Regions from separate parts of the Lentzea sokolovensis genome, predicted to be linked through region 3. Evidence: riboswitches for the same ligand, from Rfam matches in the RefSeq annotation. Region 3 holds a riboswitch; each other region holds the start of a gene.
What was found. Region 3 has a riboswitch for cobalamin ahead of SK854_RS25695 (FecCD family ABC transporter permease). Riboswitches for the same ligand answer to the same signal wherever they lie in the genome.
Positions count from the first base shown of each region.

Region 1: linked by a shared signal. The riboswitch ahead of metE (5-methyltetrahydropteroyltriglutamate--homocysteine S-methyltransferase) and the one ahead of SK854_RS25695 (FecCD family ABC transporter permease) in region 3 are both predicted to bind cobalamin.
Region 2: linked by a shared signal. The riboswitch ahead of SK854_RS07310 (ribonucleoside-diphosphate reductase subunit alpha) and the one ahead of SK854_RS25695 (FecCD family ABC transporter permease) in region 3 are both predicted to bind cobalamin.

Region 1 is NZ_JAXAVU010000014.1:784,879-790,723, reverse strand. Features, by position in the region: gene SK854_RS37475 (SDR family oxidoreductase) at 1-248, opposite strand, end outside; gene SK854_RS37470 (TetR/AcrR family transcriptional regulator) at 342-1,013, shown strand; gene SK854_RS37465 (NPP1 family protein) at 1,014-1,763, opposite strand; gene metE (5-methyltetrahydropteroyltriglutamate--homocysteine S-methyltransferase) at 1,918-4,143, opposite strand; cobalamin riboswitch at 4,240-4,444, opposite strand; gene SK854_RS37455 (TetR/AcrR family transcriptional regulator) at 4,443-5,003, opposite strand; gene SK854_RS37450 (enoyl-CoA hydratase/isomerase family protein) at 5,080-5,820, shown strand; gene SK854_RS37445 (AMP-binding protein) at 5,813-5,845, shown strand, end outside.
Region 2 is NZ_JAXAVU010000004.1:389,733-395,577, reverse strand. Features, by position in the region: gene SK854_RS07325 (helix-turn-helix transcriptional regulator) at 1-593, opposite strand, end outside; gene SK854_RS07320 (VOC family protein) at 656-1,054, shown strand; gene SK854_RS07315 (FAD-dependent monooxygenase) at 1,062-2,498, opposite strand; cobalamin riboswitch at 2,915-3,126, shown strand; gene SK854_RS07310 (ribonucleoside-diphosphate reductase subunit alpha) at 3,238-5,592, shown strand; gene SK854_RS07305 (ribonucleotide-diphosphate reductase subunit beta) at 5,589-5,845, shown strand, end outside.
Region 3 is NZ_JAXAVU010000010.1:773,132-778,976, forward strand. Features, by position in the region: gene SK854_RS25685 (ABC transporter substrate-binding protein) at 1-296, opposite strand, end outside; gene SK854_RS25690 (ABC transporter ATP-binding protein) at 293-1,033, opposite strand; gene SK854_RS25695 (FecCD family ABC transporter permease) at 1,033-2,055, opposite strand; cobalamin riboswitch at 2,089-2,221, opposite strand; gene SK854_RS25700 (YciI family protein) at 2,312-2,731, shown strand; gene SK854_RS25705 (3-isopropylmalate dehydrogenase) at 2,804-3,841, opposite strand; gene SK854_RS25710 (S8 family peptidase) at 4,118-5,845, opposite strand, start outside.

The sequences.
Region 1 (5,845 bases), on a different contig from region 3:
ACGTCCACGCCGCCGAAGGTCTCCACGGCCAGTTCGAACGCGGCGGTGACGGCTTCCTCGTCCCCGACGTCCGCCTGCACGGCGACGGCCTGGCCCCCGTCGGACTTGATCTTCTCGACGGCCTCGTCGGCCGCGGTCCTGTTGCCGGCGTACACGATGACGACGGCCGTTCCGTCGGCGGCGAGACGCTCGGCGGCAGCCCGTCCGATGCCCCTCGATCCGCCGGTGACGATCGCAACGCGAGTCATAGCGACACTCCTAGCTGGTGTTTCCGTCGTTACCTAAATCAACGTAGCACTGATATCGAATCAGCGCTACCACTGATGTGTTATCGTCGTTACATGGACACGAGAGAGCGTCTGGTGAAGGCCGCGGCCGACCTGCTCATCGAGGGCGGCAAGGAAGCGGTGTCCACGCGCGCGGTCGCCTCGGCGGCCGGGGTGCAGGCGCCGACGCTGTATCGGCTGTTCGGCGACAAGGACGGGCTGCTCGACGCCGTGGCGGCGTTCGGCTTCTCCGACTACCTCGCGACCAAGCACGCGATGGGCGCCAGCGACAACCCCGTGGACGACCTGCGCCGGGGATGGGAGCTGCACATCGGCTTCGGCCTGGCGCGGCCCGCGTTCTACCTGCTGATGTACGGCGAGCCGCGCAGGCGTCCGGCGCGACTGGAGGCGGACGCGATGCTCCGCGAGATCATCAGCCGCATCGCGTCGGCGGGCCGGTTGACGGTCCCCGTCGAGCAGGCGGCGCAGTTCGTGCACGCGGCGGGCATGGGCGTCGTGCTGGCGTTGATCGCGACGCCGGAGGAGGACCGCGACCTGGAGCTGATCACGTTCTCACGGGAACAGGTGATCAGGGCGATCACGACGGACGTGGCGCCGGACGAGCCGACGGACATCCCGAGCCGGGCGATCGCGCTGAGGGTGGCACTGGAAGAGGACCCGCCCCTGATGCTGTCTCCAGCGGAACGGGTCCTCTTGGCCGAGTGGTTGAACCGTGTGGCGAAATAGCTACGCGTTCGGGTCGAACGCGATCCCGGAGGGCTTGGCCTGACCGAGGTTGTAGTTGAACGCGCTGTCCTTGATCGCCAGGGACGCGCTGCCGAAGTTCGCGTTCACGAGCTTGTCGCGCACGCCGGCGGGGAAGCGGTCCCAGCTGACCAGGGCGGGGTACTGGTAGACCCCGTAGTGGTTCTCCGCCTGCTCGCCCGCACCCGCGAGCCGGAAGCAGTGCGTGCTGGCGCCGTCCTTGTGGTAGATGATCTTCGGGTGGGTGCCTTCCCACTGCACGTTGGCACGCGGGTGGGTCTTGTACTTGCCGTGCTCCGAGGTCGAGACGAACTGGGCCACGTCGTTCTGCACCCAGACGATCACGTGCTCGATGTCGTGGCGGTGGCCGCAGCAGTCGATCAGCGGCACGGCCTGGTCCTTCTCGAAGTACAGGTCGTACAGGTAGGCGCACCAGCCGTTGTTGCACTTGGAACGGCTGTAGGAGTTGGTGTTGTCCAGGTCGGACCTGTCGTGGCAGTTGCCGTTCAGCGCGCCGGAGTTCTTCAGGCCGGGCGCGATGTCACCGGTCGGCGAGATCGCCGGGGTGGGGTAACAGCCGTCGCCGTCGTAGTCGAACGCCGGTTGCCACTTGCCGTCGGCCGCCTCGTAGTTGGCGGGGATGGCCCGGGGCGGGTCAGCGAGCGCGATGCCGGGGAACAGTGCCGTGATCAGCAGTGCGCCGGCGAGCGCGGTCAGGAGCTTTTTCCTCAACTTCAGGCCTCCGGGGTGCAGGGGAGCGAGGCTTGCGAGGCCGAAGGTGGTACATGAACCGCGTTCACGTCTAGGTGCTTCGCCAAATCTTTGCCATACCGGGAAATTCACAACCCCGGGACGGAATCGATCACGTCCCGGGGTCGCGCTCCCATCAGCCCAGGTCGTTGCGTACGCGGTTGGCCGCCGCGACCAGGTTTCGCAACGCCGGCTCCACCTCGGCGTAACCGCGCGTTTTGAGCCCGCAGTCGGGGTTGATCCACAAACGTTCACCTGGCACCGCGCGCACCGCTTCGGTGATCAGCGCGGCCATGTCGTCCTCGCTCGGCACCAGAGGTGAGTGGATGTCGTAGACGCCGGGCCCGATGCCACGCGGGAACTCCAGGCCCTCCAGGATCTCCATCTTGGACCGTGCGGCCTCGATCGTCGTGACGTCGGCGTCGAGGTCGGAGATCGCGCCGATCACCTCGCCGAACTCCGAGTAGCACAGGTGGGTGTGGATCTGGGTGCCCGGCGTCGCGCCCGCGGTGGCGAGCCGGAACGCGCCGACCGACCACTCCAGGTACGCCGGTTGGTCCTTCCGGCGCAACGGAAGCAGCTCGCGCAACGCCGGTTCGTCGACCTGCACCACCCGGATCCCGGCGGCCTCCAGGTCGCGGATCTCGTCGCGCAACGCCAGCGCCACCTGGTTCGCGGTGTCGGCCGGTGGCTGGTCGTCGCGGACGAACGACCACGCGAGGATCGTCACCGGACCGGTCAGCATCCCCTTGACCGGCTTGGACGTCAGCGACTGCGCGTAGGTGCTCCACGGCACCGTCATCGGCTTCGGGCGCGATACGTCGCCGTGGATGATCGGCGGCCGCACGCACCGCGACCCGTACGACTGCACCCACGCGAACTGCGTGCTGGCGAAGCCTTCCAGGTGCTCTGCGAAGTACTGGACCATGTCGTTGCGCTCGGGTTCGCCGTGCACCAGCACGTCCAGGCCGATGTCCTCCTGCAGATCGATCACGCGCCCGATCTCGTCCCGCATCCGCTGCCCGTACTCGTCCTCGGTGATCTGACCGTTCCTGACCGCCGCGCGTGCCTTGCGGATGTCGCCGGTCTGCGGGAACGACCCGATCGTCGTGGTCGCGAGCGGCGGCAGCCCGAGCCGGGCCTGCTGGGCCGCGGCCCGTTCCTCGTACGGCGCGCGGAGGCTGTGCTCCGGCCGCAACGACGCGATGCGCGCCCGGACGTGGTCGTCGCGGCGCGGGCCGGGCACCTGGCGCTGCGCCTCGTCGGCCCAGGCGCCGTCGGCTCCGTCGCGCAAAGCCTTGCCCAGCACCACGATCTCGCGGACCTTCTGCCGGGCGAACGCCAGCCGCGCCCGCACGTCCGGTTCGAGGGTCTCGGCCTCCAGGTCGTACGGCACGTGCAGCAGCGTGGAGGAAGACGAGACGACGACTTCGCGTGCCGAGCCCAGCAGCGCCGCGGCCTTCGCGAGAGCGGCGTGCAGGTCGGTGCGCCACACGTTGCGTCCGTCGACCAGGCCGGCCACCAGGATCTTGTCGCGCAGCGCGGGGATCGCCACCGACGTGTCCGGCGCGCTCACGAGGTCGATGCCGATCGCCTCGACCTGCGAGGAGGCCAGGATCGGCAGCGCCTCGCCCAGATCGCCGTAGTAGCCGGTGACCAGCAGCTTCGGCCTGCCCGGCAGCCCGCTCACCGTCCGGTACGTGCGGCGCAACGCGTTCAGCTCGGCCGGTGTGCGGTCGGCGGCGAACGCCGGTTCGTCGATCTGCACCCATTCGACGCCCTCGACGCGCAGGCGGCCGAGCAGTTCGACGTACGCCTCCAGCAGCCGGTCGAGCAGCGTCAGCGGTTCGAAACCGGGGACCGTGCTCTTGGCCAGCAACAGGTACGTGACCGGGCCGAGCAGCACCGGCCGGGTCGTGATGCCGAGTTCGAGCGCCTCGCGGTACTCGGCGATCGGCTTGTCGCCGGCCAGCCGGAACTCGGTGTCCGGGCCCAGTTCCGGCACCAGGTAGTGGTAGTTCGTGTCGAACCACTTCGTCAGTTCCAGGGCCGCGGCGCCGTCCCGGCCGCGTGCAGCCGCGAAGTAGGTGTCCAGTTCGGACAGTCCGAGGTCGCGGAACCGCTGGGGGATCGCGTCGAACAGCAATGACGTGTCGAGCACCTGGTCGTAGAACGAGAAGGTGTTCGACGGCACGGAGTCCAGTTCGGACAGTTCGGCCCAGGTCCGCGCCCGCAGGTCTCGGGCGGTCTGGTGAAGTGCGGCTTCGTCGATCTTCCCGGCCCAGTACTGCTCGACCGCGCGCTTCAGTTCGCGCTTCGGTCCGATCCGGGGGTAGCCGAAGACGGTGCTGCCGATGGTCACAGGCTCTCTCCTCGCGAGCGTGCGGAAGCACCGGAGACACGCGAGCAGGGCGGCACGGAGCCGCGCCCGAGAGGCTCCGGAGCACCGCGCGCCGGGTCGGCGCGCGGACCGGCGGCAGGTCTTCGGACTCGTGGGCGTCTTGCGTGCTCCTACCGGCCGTCGCTTCCCAGGTCTGGCAGACCCAGTGCTTCTGACGGCTTTCGTTCCCACTCACCGCTGCGGGGCAGTCCCGGACTCGCACCGGGTTCCCTTTTGCTCCACCCGGAACGAGTCCGGGTGAACCGCTGGCAGGACCGACACTAGCGGGCGGCGCCGAGCATGCCCAGCGCCATCGCGCCGTACTGAATGGTGAGATCACTCAAGTTGACCGGCCCGTCCGGGGAGTACCACCGGGAAACGCCGCTGCACATCTCCAGCAACGCCAGCCGCGCGACGCTCGGATCGGCCACCGTCAGCTTGCGCGCCTTCACGCCGTCGTCGATCGCGTCCTGCCAGAAGCGCTCGTAGCGGTCGCGCAACGCCACGATCTCCTCGCGGCGCTCGCCGGTCAGCGCGCGCATCTCGCCGTCCACCACCGCGGTCTCGCGCGGCTTCTCGGCGTGCGCCCGCACGTGCATCTTGACCAACGAGACGAGACGGTCCGTCTCGTCACCGGTGATCTGCTCGGCCTTGCCGATCAACTCGGTGAGACTCGTGCGCATGATCTCGACCAGCAGGTCTTCCTTGGTGCCCATGTAGTGGTAGAGCGTCGCCGACGACAGCCCGGCGGCCTGCGCGAGGTCGCGGATGCCGGTGCCGTGGAAGCCGCGTTCGGCGAACAACCGCACGGCGGCCTCGCGGACCCGTTCCTCCGTCGTCATCTGCTGCCTCCCTTGACCGCCTGGACGCCCTCACTCTAGCGTCAGGCCCGATCGATCGATCGATCGAAGGGGAGAGATGACCGTCGACTACTCCTGTGCCGAGGGCATCGCGCAGGTGCACCTGAACCGTCCGGAACGGCTCAACGCCGTGGTCCCGGCGCTGGTCGAGGACCTGCTGGCCGCGTTCGCACGGGCACGGGAGGACCAGGCGCGGGTGATCGTGCTGGCGGGCCGTGGCAAGTCGTTCTGCGCCGGCCACGACCTGAAGGAGCCGGTCCCGGTCGAGACCGAGGAGCAGACGCGGGCACGACTGGAGCGCATCCAGGACGTGACTCGCGCGATCCGCGACTTCCCCGGCATCGTGATCGCCGCGGTTCACGGCTACGCGCTGGGCGCGGGCGCGGAGTTCGCGCTGGGATGCGACCTGGTCGTGGCGCAGACCAGTGCGGAGTTCGGGTTTCCCGAGGTCGGCGTGGGGCTCAGCGTGACGGGTGGGATCTCCAGCCTGTTGCCGAAGCTCGTCGGACTGGCGCGCGCCAAGGAGATGCTCCTGCTCGGCGAACGGATTCATCCTCCCCGCGCGCACCAACTGGGGCTGATCAACTCCTACGCCCTGAACCACGAGAAGCACGCGATGAAGCTCGCGCGCCGCATCGCCGAACAGCCACCGGTCGCGGCCGGGCTCGCGAAACGGGCGCTCGACCTGGGCCTCGACTCGACGCTGGAGCAGGCGATGGCGACCGAGGTCGACCACGCGATCGTCACGAGCCTGTCCGGCGAGGGGGACGAGCCGCGGGAGGAGTTCGGCCGTGGCTGACCTGATCTCCGCGCTGCGGACGGCC
Region 2 (5,845 bases), on a different contig from region 3:
TCCTCGCCGATCGCGGGATCGGCGCCCGTCACGTACCACCGGCCCGAGTGAGCGACGAGCCCGTACGGATGCAGCGTGCGTTCGCTGTGCCGGCCATCCCTTGCGGTGTAACGGATCGAGACCGGCCGGTGGTGGCTGACCGCGTCGGCGATCGCGAGCAGCACCGTGGCGTCAGGGGCGGCCGGCTCACCTTCGGGTGCGGTGAAGGCGATCGAGCCGAGGACGGCGTCGAGCCTGCCGCCGAGCCGCTGCGGCAACACGCGCCTGATCTTCGCCGCCGCCGTCTCACCGGCTGTGTTCGTGGCCGTCGTCAAACCGGATCGGCGCCCTGCGACCAGGCCGAGCAGCACGGCGAGCGCTTCCTCGTCGCTCAGCATCAGCGGAGGCATGCGGTAGCCGGAAGCGAGCCGGTAGCCGCCGTAACGGCCGCGCACCGACTCGACCGGCACGTCGAGATCGACGAGGTGCTCGACGTACCGGCGCACGGTGCGTTCGTCCACACCGAGCCGGTCGGCGAGTTCGGCGACGGTCCGGACGCCTCCCGACTGCAGGAGTTCCAGCAGGGTGAGGACGCGGGCGGTGGGCCGGGGCATGGTCAAAAGTATTCCGCAGATACCGGGCGGATTCTGTCCGGTATCGCTTCTAGCGTGCGGTCATGGACTTCATCTCGATCCGCGTCATCACCGGTGACATCACCCGGCTCGTCGGCTTCTACGAGCGGGCCACGGGCCTGCGGGCGAACTGGGCGAACGACGACTTCGCCGAGCTCGCCACCCGTTCGGGCACCCTCGCGATCGGCAGCACCCGCACCGTCGGCCTGTTCGCGCCCGGTTCGGCCGAGCCGGGCGCGAACCGCAGCGTCATCATCGAGTTCCTCGTCGACGACGTGGACGCCGTGCGCGAGAACCTGGCCGGCTTCGTGGAGGACGTCGTCACCGAACCCACCACGATGCCCTGGGGCAACCGCGCGTTGCTGTTCCGCGACCCCGACGGCAACCTCGTCAACTTCTTCACCCCGGTCACCCCGGCCGCCATCGCGAAGTTCGCTCGCTGACGGCTCGTCAGGAGGAGACGAACGGCTTGCCGAACCAGCGGGCGAGGTGGTCGTTCAGGTCCTGCTGGGCCTCGCCGATCCAGGCGACGTGCCCGTCCGGGCGCAGCAGGACAGCCGGAACGTCCAGTGCCGCAACGGGATCCGCGAGGAGATCCACGCGATCCGACCAGCCCTCGACGGCCAGACGCCCGGTGCGGTCGAGCAGGAGACCTCGCCCCTGGCCCATCCGGTCGTAGAGACGGCCCTGGGCCAGGTCGGTGTCGGGCAGCCGGCGGCCGAGCAGGTCGGGGCCCTCGCCGAAGTCGTAGCGGATGCCGAGCGCGGTGATCTTCTCGATCAGCCGCCGGTTCACCTCGTTGATGTCCATCAGTTCGGTGAGCAGCCTGCGCACTGCCTGCGCGCCCGGTTCGGGGGAGGAGAGCTGCACCTGGGCACGGGTGTTGTCCAGGACGTCCGCGGCGACCGGATGACGTTCGGCGTGGTAGCTGTCCAGCAACGTCTCCGGCGCCCAGCCGCGGACCTGCGCGGCCAGCTTCCAGCCGAGGTTGACCGCGTCCTGCACGCCGAGGTTCAGGCCCTGACCGCCGGCGGGCGGGTGGATGTGCGCCGCGTCGCCGGCCAGCAGCACCCGCCCGATCCGGTAGTGCTCGACCAATCGGGTGGAATCGCCGAAACGGGACAACCAGCCCGGGGAGTGCGCGCCGAAATCGGTTCCGGCGACGGCGCGCAGTTCCCGCCGGAAATCATCGATGGTCGGCGGTTCCGCGCGTTCCTCGCCGGCCTCCGCACAGGAGACCACAACGCGATAAATCCCATCCCCGAAATGTCCGAGCTGGAACACCTTGCCGGTCTCGCGGATCGCCGCCACCTTGGCGGCGATCTCGTCCTCCGGTGCGCCGAATTTCATCTCGCCCATCAGCGTGTCGTTCCGCGAGGGCTCGCCGGGGAACCCGACGCCGAGAAGTTTGCGCACCGTGCTGCGGGCGCCGTCGCAGCCGACCAGGTACCGCGACCGCAGCCGCTCGCCATCGGCCAGTTCAACGGTCACGCCTTCGTCGTCCTGCTCGAACGCGACCACCCCGTCACCGCGCCGGACCTGTGCGCCCAGTGCGATCGCGTGGTCGGCGAGCAGGTGCTCGGCGGTCGGCTGCTGGATGCCCAGCAGGAAGGTGAACGAGGAATCCAGGCCGCCGGGCGTGGGCTTGGGGATGGCGGCGAAGGCTCCGCCGACCGGGCGCTGCCTGCCGCGTTCCAGAAAGCGATCCAGCAGTCCGCGCATCGCCAGGACTTCCAAACTGCGAATGTGCAGACTCACAATCCGCACGAACGACGACGAGGGCTCCGGTTCCTTTTCGAGAACGAGCACCTGCACGTCGTGCAGTCGCACTTCGGCGGCCAGCATCGCGCCGGTCGGACCGCATCCGGCAATGATCACGTCGAACATGAACCACCCGTTCAGCCCTGGCATCGGCGGCTCAGTGTGGGGCTCCTCGGATCTAGTCGCAAGCGAAATACGGTGAACGATGTATTCACGGTGTGCACACAGCTGCGCGACGAGATCGTGGCCTGGGGCCTGGCGCCGGGTGCGCACCTGAAACGCCGAGTTCGCCGACGGCGACCCCGAGGAGTTGATCGCGCGGCTGGACGCGTTGATCGACGAGGCAGCGGGCAACCCCTACCTCGGCGAGGCGCTCGGGGCGTTGCGCGGGCAGCTGCGGCGGTTGCGACTGGCCGCTCGCCGGAACGCCCGGCGATGTCGTTCCACATCCACGACAGCCTGCGCGCCCTGGCCGACGTCCTCTGGGCCAACTGAGCGACACGCCCACTAGATGTAGTTGCTCGTGGCTCGACGGCGCCCATGTATTGTGCTCCGAAGCTGGTTCGGCCGATCCTCCAGATCGGTCGTCGCAAGAGGGAACCCGGTGTGAGTCCGGGACTGCCCCGCAGCGGTGAGTGGGAACGAAAGCCGTCAGAAAGCACTGGACATCGATGTCTGGGAAGCGACGGCCGGTAGGCGCCTGGCGACAGGCTCGCCCATGAGTCCGAAGACCTGCCAGCGCCCCGCACGTGCCTGCGTGCGGGCGTCCGCGGCCCCGAGGGAGGGCGGGAGGACGTGGCGGTCGCGCGCGCCCGTTCACTCCTCGCTGTCCCCGTGGCCACCCGAGCTCGCGAGGAGAGAGCTAGTGACGGCGGTCGACACGGTCACCACCACTATGCGCGTCAAGAAACGCAACGGTTCACTGGAACCCGTTGACTTGAACAAGATCGTGCGCGCGGTGGAGCGCTGCACGGTCGGTCTGCACGACGTCGACCCGCTGCGGGTCGCCACCAAGACGATCAGCGGCCTCTACGACGGCGCCACCACCGAGGAACTGGACCGGCTGTCGATCCAGACCGCCGCGGCGCTCGTGTCCGAGGAGCCCGAGTACTCCAAGCTCGCCGCCGGCCTGCTCGCGGCGTTCATCGAGAAGGAAGTGCGCCGCCAGGGCGTGATGTCCTTCAGCCAGAGCATCGCGCTCGGCCACGCGGAAGGCCTGATCGGCGACGCGACCGCGGAGTTCGTGGCCGCCAACGCCCGCAAGCTCGACGACGCGATCGACCTCGACGGCGACCGGCGGTTCGAGTACTTCGGCCTGCGCACGGTCTACGACCGCTACCTGCTGCGCCACCCCGCGAAGCGTTCGGTGATCGAGCAGCCGCAGTACTGGCTGCTGCGCGTCGCGTGCGGTCTCTCGCAGACCGCGACCGAGGCGATCGACTTCTACCGGCTGATGTCGTCGCTGGCGTACCTGCCCAGCTCGCCGACGCTGTTCAACTCCGGTACGCAGCACACCCAGATGTCGTCGTGCTACCTGCTGGACTCGCCGCGCGACGAGCTCGAGTCGATCTACGACCGCTACAAGCAGATCGCCCGGCTGTCGAAGTTCGCCGGCGGCATCGGCGTGCAGTGGTCCCGGGTCCGTTCGCGCGGTGCGCTGATCCGCGGCACGAACGGCCACTCCAACGGCATCGTGCCGTGGCTGCGCACGCTCGACGCGTCGGTCTCGGCGGTCAACCAGGGCGGCCGACGCAAGGGCGCCGCCTGCGTGTACCTGGAGACGTGGCACCCGGACATCGAGGAGTTCCTGGAGCTGCGCGACAACACCGGTGAGGACGCGCGCCGCACGCACAACCTCAACCTGGCGAACTGGATCCCGGACGAGTTCATGCGCCGCGTCGAGGCGGACGGGGACTGGTCGCTGTTCGACCCTGACGAGATTCCCGAGCTGGTCGACCTGTGGGGCGACGAGTTCGACCGCGCCTATCGCGGCGCGGAGGAGGCCGGCCGCGCCGTCCGCACGGTCAAGGCTCGTGACCTTTATGGACGGATGATCCGCACGCTCGCCCAGACCGGCAACGGCTGGATGACGTTCAAGGACACCGCGAACCGCAGGTGCAACCAGACCGCGTCGCCGTCGAACGTGGTGCACCTGTCCAACCTCTGCACGGAGATCCTCGAGGTCACCAGCGACGAGGAGACCGCGGTCTGCAACCTGGGCTCGGTCAACCTCGGTGCTCACGTCGAGGGGTCCGACATCGACTGGGAACGGCTGCGTGCCACGGTCCGCACCGCCGTCGTGTTCCTCGACCGCGTGATCGACATCAACTACTACCCGACCGAGCAGGCGGCGCGCTCCAACCCGCGCTGGCGCCCGGTGGGTCTCGGTGTCATGGGCCTGCAGGACGTGTTCTTCAAACTGCGCCTGCCGTTCGACTCGCCGGAGGCCCGTGAGCTGTCGACGCGCATCGCCGAGGAGATCTACCTGACGGCCCTGGAGTCGTCGGCGGAGCTGGCCTCGTCCGCGGGCGCGCACCCGGCGTTCCGGGAAACCCGTGCCGCCAAGGGAGATCTGCAGCCCGACCTGTGGGGCGTCACGCCCACGCAGACCGAGCGCTGGAGTGCTCTGCGCGAACGCGTCAGCGAGCACGGCCTGCGCAACTCGCTGCTGATCGCGATCGCGCCGACCGCGACGATCGCGTCGATCGCCGGCTGTTTCGAGTGCATCGAGCCGCAGGTGTCGAACACGTTCAAGCGCGAGACGCTGTCCGGTGAGTTCCTGCAGATCAACTCCTACCTGGTGCGCGAGCTCAAGGCTCGCGGCCTGTGGACGGAGGCCGTGCGCAACCGGCTCAAGCAGGACGACGGCTCCGCGCAGGGCATCGCCGAACTGCCGGAGGACGTGCGTTCGCTGTTCCGCACGGCCTGGGAGCTGCCGCAGAAGGCGCTGATCGAACTGGCCGCCGCGCGTGGCCCGTACGTCGACCAGAGCCAGTCGCTGAACCTGTTCGTCGCCTCGCCGACGATCGGCAAGCTCTCCTCGATGTACCTCTACGCCTGGAAAGCCGGGCTCAAGACCACGTACTACCTGCGCTCCCGTCCGGCGACGCGCATCCAGCAGGCGACCACGACGACGACCACGGCGGTGCCCGTCGTGACGTCGGACGAAGCCATCGCCTGCTCCCTGGAAAACCCCGAGTCCTGTGAGGCCTGCCAGTGACCACGCTTGCCAGCACCGCCCGTCAGAACGCCCTGCTCGACCCCGGCATGGACCTCACCCTGCGGCCGATGCGCTACCCGCTGTTCTACGAGCGTTTCCGCGACGCCATCAAGAACACGTGGACGGTCGAGGAAGTCGACCTGCACTCGGACCTCGCCGACCTGAACAAGCTGTCGGAGGCCGAGCGGCACCTCGTCAACCGGCTCGTCGCGTTCTTCGCGACCGGTGACACGATCGTCGCGAACAACCTGGT
Region 3 (5,845 bases):
ATCTTGTCGGACAGGTGCTTCACACTGCCGAACTCGGCCTTCCACGGCGAGGTCCGCACGTCGACGGTGTCGACACCGGACACGACGTAACCCGCCATCCGATCCTTCAACCCCAGCGCGAACATCAACTCGGTGATGCCGGTGTCGTTGGTGACCACTTTGGACGGAATCCTGTCGAACGTGACCTGCTGACCGCAGTTCGTGACGGTCACCGGGTCGGATGCGGAGGTGTCCTGGGCGACCGTGGCGCCGCAGCCGGACACCACCAGCACAGCGGCAAGAACAACGGCTCTCAAGGGGTGACCTCCTGGTCGAACAGGAGCTGGGGAACTCCTGTGGTCGGATGCCGCACGACGTGCGCGGTGACGTGGAAAACCTTGGCGATCAGTTCAGGCACGAGCACGTCCACGGGCGTGCCGGAGGCGACGATCCGGCCTTCGTCCAGCACGTACAGCCGGTCGCAGAAGGAAGCGGCGAGGTTCAGATCGTGCAGAACCGTCAACACCGTGACGCCCAGCCCACGTGTGAGCCGGAGAACGTCGAGCTGATGCCGGATGTCGAGGTGGTTCGTGGGCTCGTCCAGCACGAGCACGCGTGGCTCCTGGGCGATGGCGCGAGCGATGAGAACGCGCTGACGCTCACCACCGGACAGACTGAGGAAGCTGCGCGAAGCGAGATGCGAAACGTCCACGGTGGACAGTGCCTCGGAAACCACCCGGGAATCACGCGCGGGATCGCGGTCGTGCGGCAGCCTGCCCATCTCCACGACCTCGGCGACCGTGAAGTCGAACTCGACCTGCGACTCCTGGGTCAGCGCGGCGAGGTGGCGGGCGACGTCGTGTCGTTTGTGGACGTTCTCGCCGTCGAGCAGGACGGTGCCGGCGTCGGGCTTGAGCGCCCGGTACACGCACCGCAAGGTCGTCGACTTGCCGCTGCCGTTGGGGCCGACGATGCCGACGACCTCACCGGAGGCGTTCAACGAAATGCCGGAGATGATGTTCCGGACGGTGACGTCGTGCAGTTCGACGCGCATCAGCGGCCTCCGAAGACGTAGGACCTGCGGCGCATCAGGAAGATGAAGCACGGCACGCCGAGTGCGGCCGTGATGACGCCGAGCGGCAGTTCCTCCGGCGCCGCGAGCATCCGCGCGGCCACGTCGACCCAGACCAGGAACGACGCTCCGGCCAGCGGTGCGAGCGCCAGGACCTTGCGGTGGTCGGCGCCGACCACCATGCGCGTCAGGTGCGGCAGCATCAGCCCGACGAATCCGACGGCGCCGCTGACCGCCACCAGCACACCGGTCATGGCGGCAGTGACGATGAACAGGTGCGTGCGGAACCGGTTGACCGCCACACCGAGCGTGGTCGCCGTCTCGTCGCCCATCGCCAGCGCGTTGAGCTTCCGCGCCTTGGTCGTCAGGTAGACGATGCCGGCCGCGGTCACGACGGCGGCGACGGGCAGCGACTGCCAGTTCGCGCCGCCGAGGCTGCCGAGCAGCCAGAACATCGCGGCCCGCGCCGCCTCACCTCGCGGCGCCTGGAACACCAGCAGCATCGCCACGGCGGAGAACCCGTACGCGAGCGCGGTCCCGGTCAGCACCAGCCGCAACGGTGTGAGCCCTCGGCTCGTGCGCGCGGTGATGTAGACCAGGGCCGTGGCGCCGAGACCGGTCAGGAACGCTCCCACCGACAACGCGTAGACGCCGAGGCCGGACAGGATTCCGAGCGTCGCGACCGCCGTCGCCCCCACGCTCGCGCCCGACGAGATGCCGAGCACGTAGGGGTCTGCCAACGCGTTGCGCACCATCGCCTGGATCGCGACGCCGACGGTGCTCAGACCCGCTCCCACGACCGCGGCCAGCAGGACGCGGGGAAGCCGGATGTCCCAGACGATGTGGTACTGCCCGGCGAGGTCCGCGGGGATCGTGCCACCGGTCAGCGCCGCCCACAGCAGTTCGAGCGTGAGGTCGAACGGAACGGAGACGGGGCCGAGCGCGACGCCCGCGACGAGGCTGACGGCGAGCACGCCGACGAGCACGCTGATCTTGGAGAGCACTGGGTCCTTCCCGCAGTCCACGGCGGAGTCGGAAGTTCTCGGGCACCGTGAGCGGGTGTTCGGGCTCGTCCCAGGTGGGACCTACCGTTGCGGGTCAGCGCCGGACTTCGACCGGTCTTCCCCCACGCACGACTGACCCGACCCTACCTGCGAAAACAGAAAGTTCGAAAATTCTCCGGGTGTGATGTCGATCCGGCCCGCGGCCCGTTCGACCTGTGGACGTCACCGAGGAAGACACCGAGCGAGGAGATCCACCGTGAAGTACATCCTGATCATGCGTGCCACCGACGAGGCCTACGCGAACATGGGCGAGTTCGACTTCGACAAGATGCTGGAGACGATCGGCGCGTACAACGAGGAACTGATCCGCGCCGGTGTGCTGCTGGCCGCCGAGGGTCTCTCCGAGCCGTCCGAGGGAGTCGTCGTCGACTACTCCGCCGAACCCCCGGTCGTCACCGACGGCCCGTACGGCGAGACCAAGGAGCTGTTCAACGGCTTCTACCTGCTCAACGTGTCCTCGAAGGAGGAGGCGATCGAGTGGGCCAAGCGCATGCCGCTGACCGGCCCGGGCTTCAAGACCGAGATCCGGCGCGTGCCGACGATCGACGAGTTCCCGCAGGACAACGAGTGGATCCAGAAGGAGCGCGCGTGGCGTGAGGCCAACGGCCAGCTCTGACCGACGCGCGGAAACGCCGAAGCCCGGCCGGGGATTCTCCGGCCGGGCTTCAAAACGTCTAGCGGATGAACCTCAGCCAGTGCGGACGTTCGACGACACGAGTGCCGCGAGACGGTCGCCGATGGCGTAGGTGGCCCCAGGCGACTGGTGGTCCCTGGTAGCGAGATCAAAGGCCACGGAGGCCTCGATCCGGCGGGCCGACTCGTGCTCGCCGAGGTGGTCGAGCAGCAGCGCGACCGACAGCACGGCGGCCGTCGGGTCCGCGATGCCCTGGCCCGCGATGTCCGGCGCCGAACCGTGCACCGGCTCGAACATCGACGGGTTGCGACGGGTCACGTCCATGTTTCCCGACGCGGCCAGGCCGATGCCACCCGTGACGGCGGCGGCGAGGTCGGTCAGGATGTCGCCGAACAGGTTGTCGGTGACGATCACGTCGTAACGGCCCGGGTCGGTGACCATGTGAATGGTCGCCGCGTCCACGTGCTGGTAGGCCACGGTGACGTCCGGGTGCTGCAGCGAGACCTCCTCCACGACGCGCGACCACAACGAGCCGGCGTGCGTGAGGACGTTCGTCTTGTGCACCAAGGTCAGGTGCCGGCGCTGACGGTTCGACGCACGCGCGAAGGCGTCCCGAACCACGCGCTCGACGCCGAACGAGGTGTTCAGCGAGACCTCGGTGGCGATCTCGTGCGGCGTGTCCTTGCGGAGCAGGCCGCCGTTGCCCGCGTACGGGCCTTCCGTGCCCTCGCGGACCACCACCATGTCGATCTCCGGCGGGTCCGCGAGCGGGCTGCGGACACCGGGGTAGAGACGAGCCGGGCGGAGGTTCACGTGGTGGTCGAGTTCGAAGCGCAGCCTCAGAAGCAGGCCCCGCTCCAGAATTCCGCTCGGCACCGACGGGTCGCCCACCGCGCCGAGCAGGATCGCGTCGTGCTGGCGAAGCTCTCCCAGCACCGACTCGGGCAACAACTCTCCCGTGGCGTGCCAGCGCGCCGCGCCGAGGTCGTAGCGAGTGATCTCGGCCGCCGGAACGACCTCTCCGAGGACCTTCAGGGCCTCAGCGATGACCTCGGGCCCGATCCCGTCTCCTGGGATCACTGCGAGCCGCATCCACACACCTCCCAGGTGTCAGTCCCCAATTGGTGGGACTACTTTCCTTCGCGAAAGGCTACCGGCATCCAGGCCGCCCGCCGCATGCCGGACACCCCATCGGGGTGTTATCTCCCGTACTGCGGGACACCCACACGGCCCATATCCCACTTTCGAGTGTCACTCGACCGCAGGAACGGGGTCGCGTCAAGGGGTGACGGCAGGCAGTTCCGGGCCGTGACATGCCGAGAGGCCCGGTTCCAAACGAAGAACCGGGCCTCTCGTGAAACATCCGATCTAGTAGGCGCCGCCCCGGCCACTCGACTTCACCAGGACGACCGACGCGCGGTCACCGTTGGCGTTGTGGTGGTTGAGGACCAGCAGACCCTCGGACTTGTCGGCCTTCAGCGAGGCCTCGTTCTTGTTCACCACGAGCGCGGTACCCGGCTTCGCGAGGTACGAGAGCGCCGCGTCGCCGCCGCCCTGCGCCCACAGACCCGGCTTGAGCGGGTCGTAGGACAGGTTGCGGTCGATGACGTCGACGAGCTTGTTCGCGTTGCCCGGCGCGGCGTAGTAGCCACCGACGCCCACGACGTACGAGAGGCGGGCCGTGTCCTTCGTCGCGTCGATGCCCAGTGCGCTCAGCAGCACCGGCAGGACGACGACGTTGGTGTCCTGGACGTTCGCGTCGACGTCGCCGAACAGGCCGTTCACGCCCTGGATGTCGACGGTCTCGCCCGTCTTCAGGTCCACGGTGGACGCGACCAGCAGGTCGGTGTCGGTCAGGCGGGTCGCGAACACCTCGAAGTCCGCCGTGCCGTCACCGTTGGTGTCGATGTCGACGAACGGGATGGTGTTCTTGCCCAGGTTGTACCAGTTGCCCCAGGTCGCGACACCGAACGCGAGCAGCGCCTCCTCAGGCTTGCCCTGCGCCTTGGCCAACGGGGCCGTGGAGGCCGCGCCGACGTAGCGGAGGTCGCCGCCCTTGGCGGTCTCGTTGAGCGCGCAGTTCTCGGTGACGTTGCGCTTGCAGTCGCGCAGCTTCGGCGACTGGGCCTGCAGCTCGAGAACGCTGATCAGCGAGCGGTAGGCCTGCGAGCCGGTGCCCTGGTCGAGACCCTTGCCGGTCACGTTCAGCACGGCCTGCTTGTCGTTGCCCCGGAACTTGAGGCTGGACGCGGTCTTGATGTCCGCGACCGGCTTCGGCGCCGAGTAGACCGAGAGGCGCAGCGGCACGGTGGCACCGGCGGTCGGCGTGAAGGTCACGCGCCCGGAGGCGTCCGCGAGGAACTGGCGCGGCACGTCGAGCTGGTTGGCCTCGACGGTCGAGTCGACCGTCTTGCGCAGCGCCTTCGGGTCGTCGATCTTCAGGGTCACCTTGACGCGCGCGACTCCGCGCGGGCTCAGCTTCACCTTGTCCTGCGAGAGCACGTAGCTCACGCCGGGGATCGTCGTGGCCGCGGTGTAGCCGACCTTGTACTCCACGGACTTCGTGGACTTGTTGACCAGCTTGATGGTCTTGGACTTGGAGACGGCCTTGGCGACCTCGACGACGCCGAAGTTCGCGCTGACGTAACCGTTGTCCTCCTCGACGTACGCGAGGACCTGGTTGTCGATCGCGGACTTGCCGTCCACGCGGCCGGTGCCGACCCGGTTGGGCGCGAAGGTCTTGCCGTCCTCCTTCACGTCCGCACCGGCGGTGTTCATGATCGAGGCCTTGACCTCTTCCAGCGTCCAGTCCGGGTGCGCCTGGCGGACCAGGGCGGCGATGCCGGCGACGTGCGGGGACGCCATCGACGTACCCGAGATCACCAGACGGTCGTTGCCGGAACCGACCGCGGTCGACGAGATCGTGTCACCGGGGGCCGCGACGTCCGGCTTGATGGACTGGCCGCGGGTGCCACGGCTGGTGAACGCGCTCGGGGTGTCCGAAATGGACTGGTCGAACGTCGGCACCGTGGTGCGCAGGACGCCTGCCAGGCGAACGGTCAGCGTGCCCGCGTCCAGCAGCGGGCGCACCTGGGT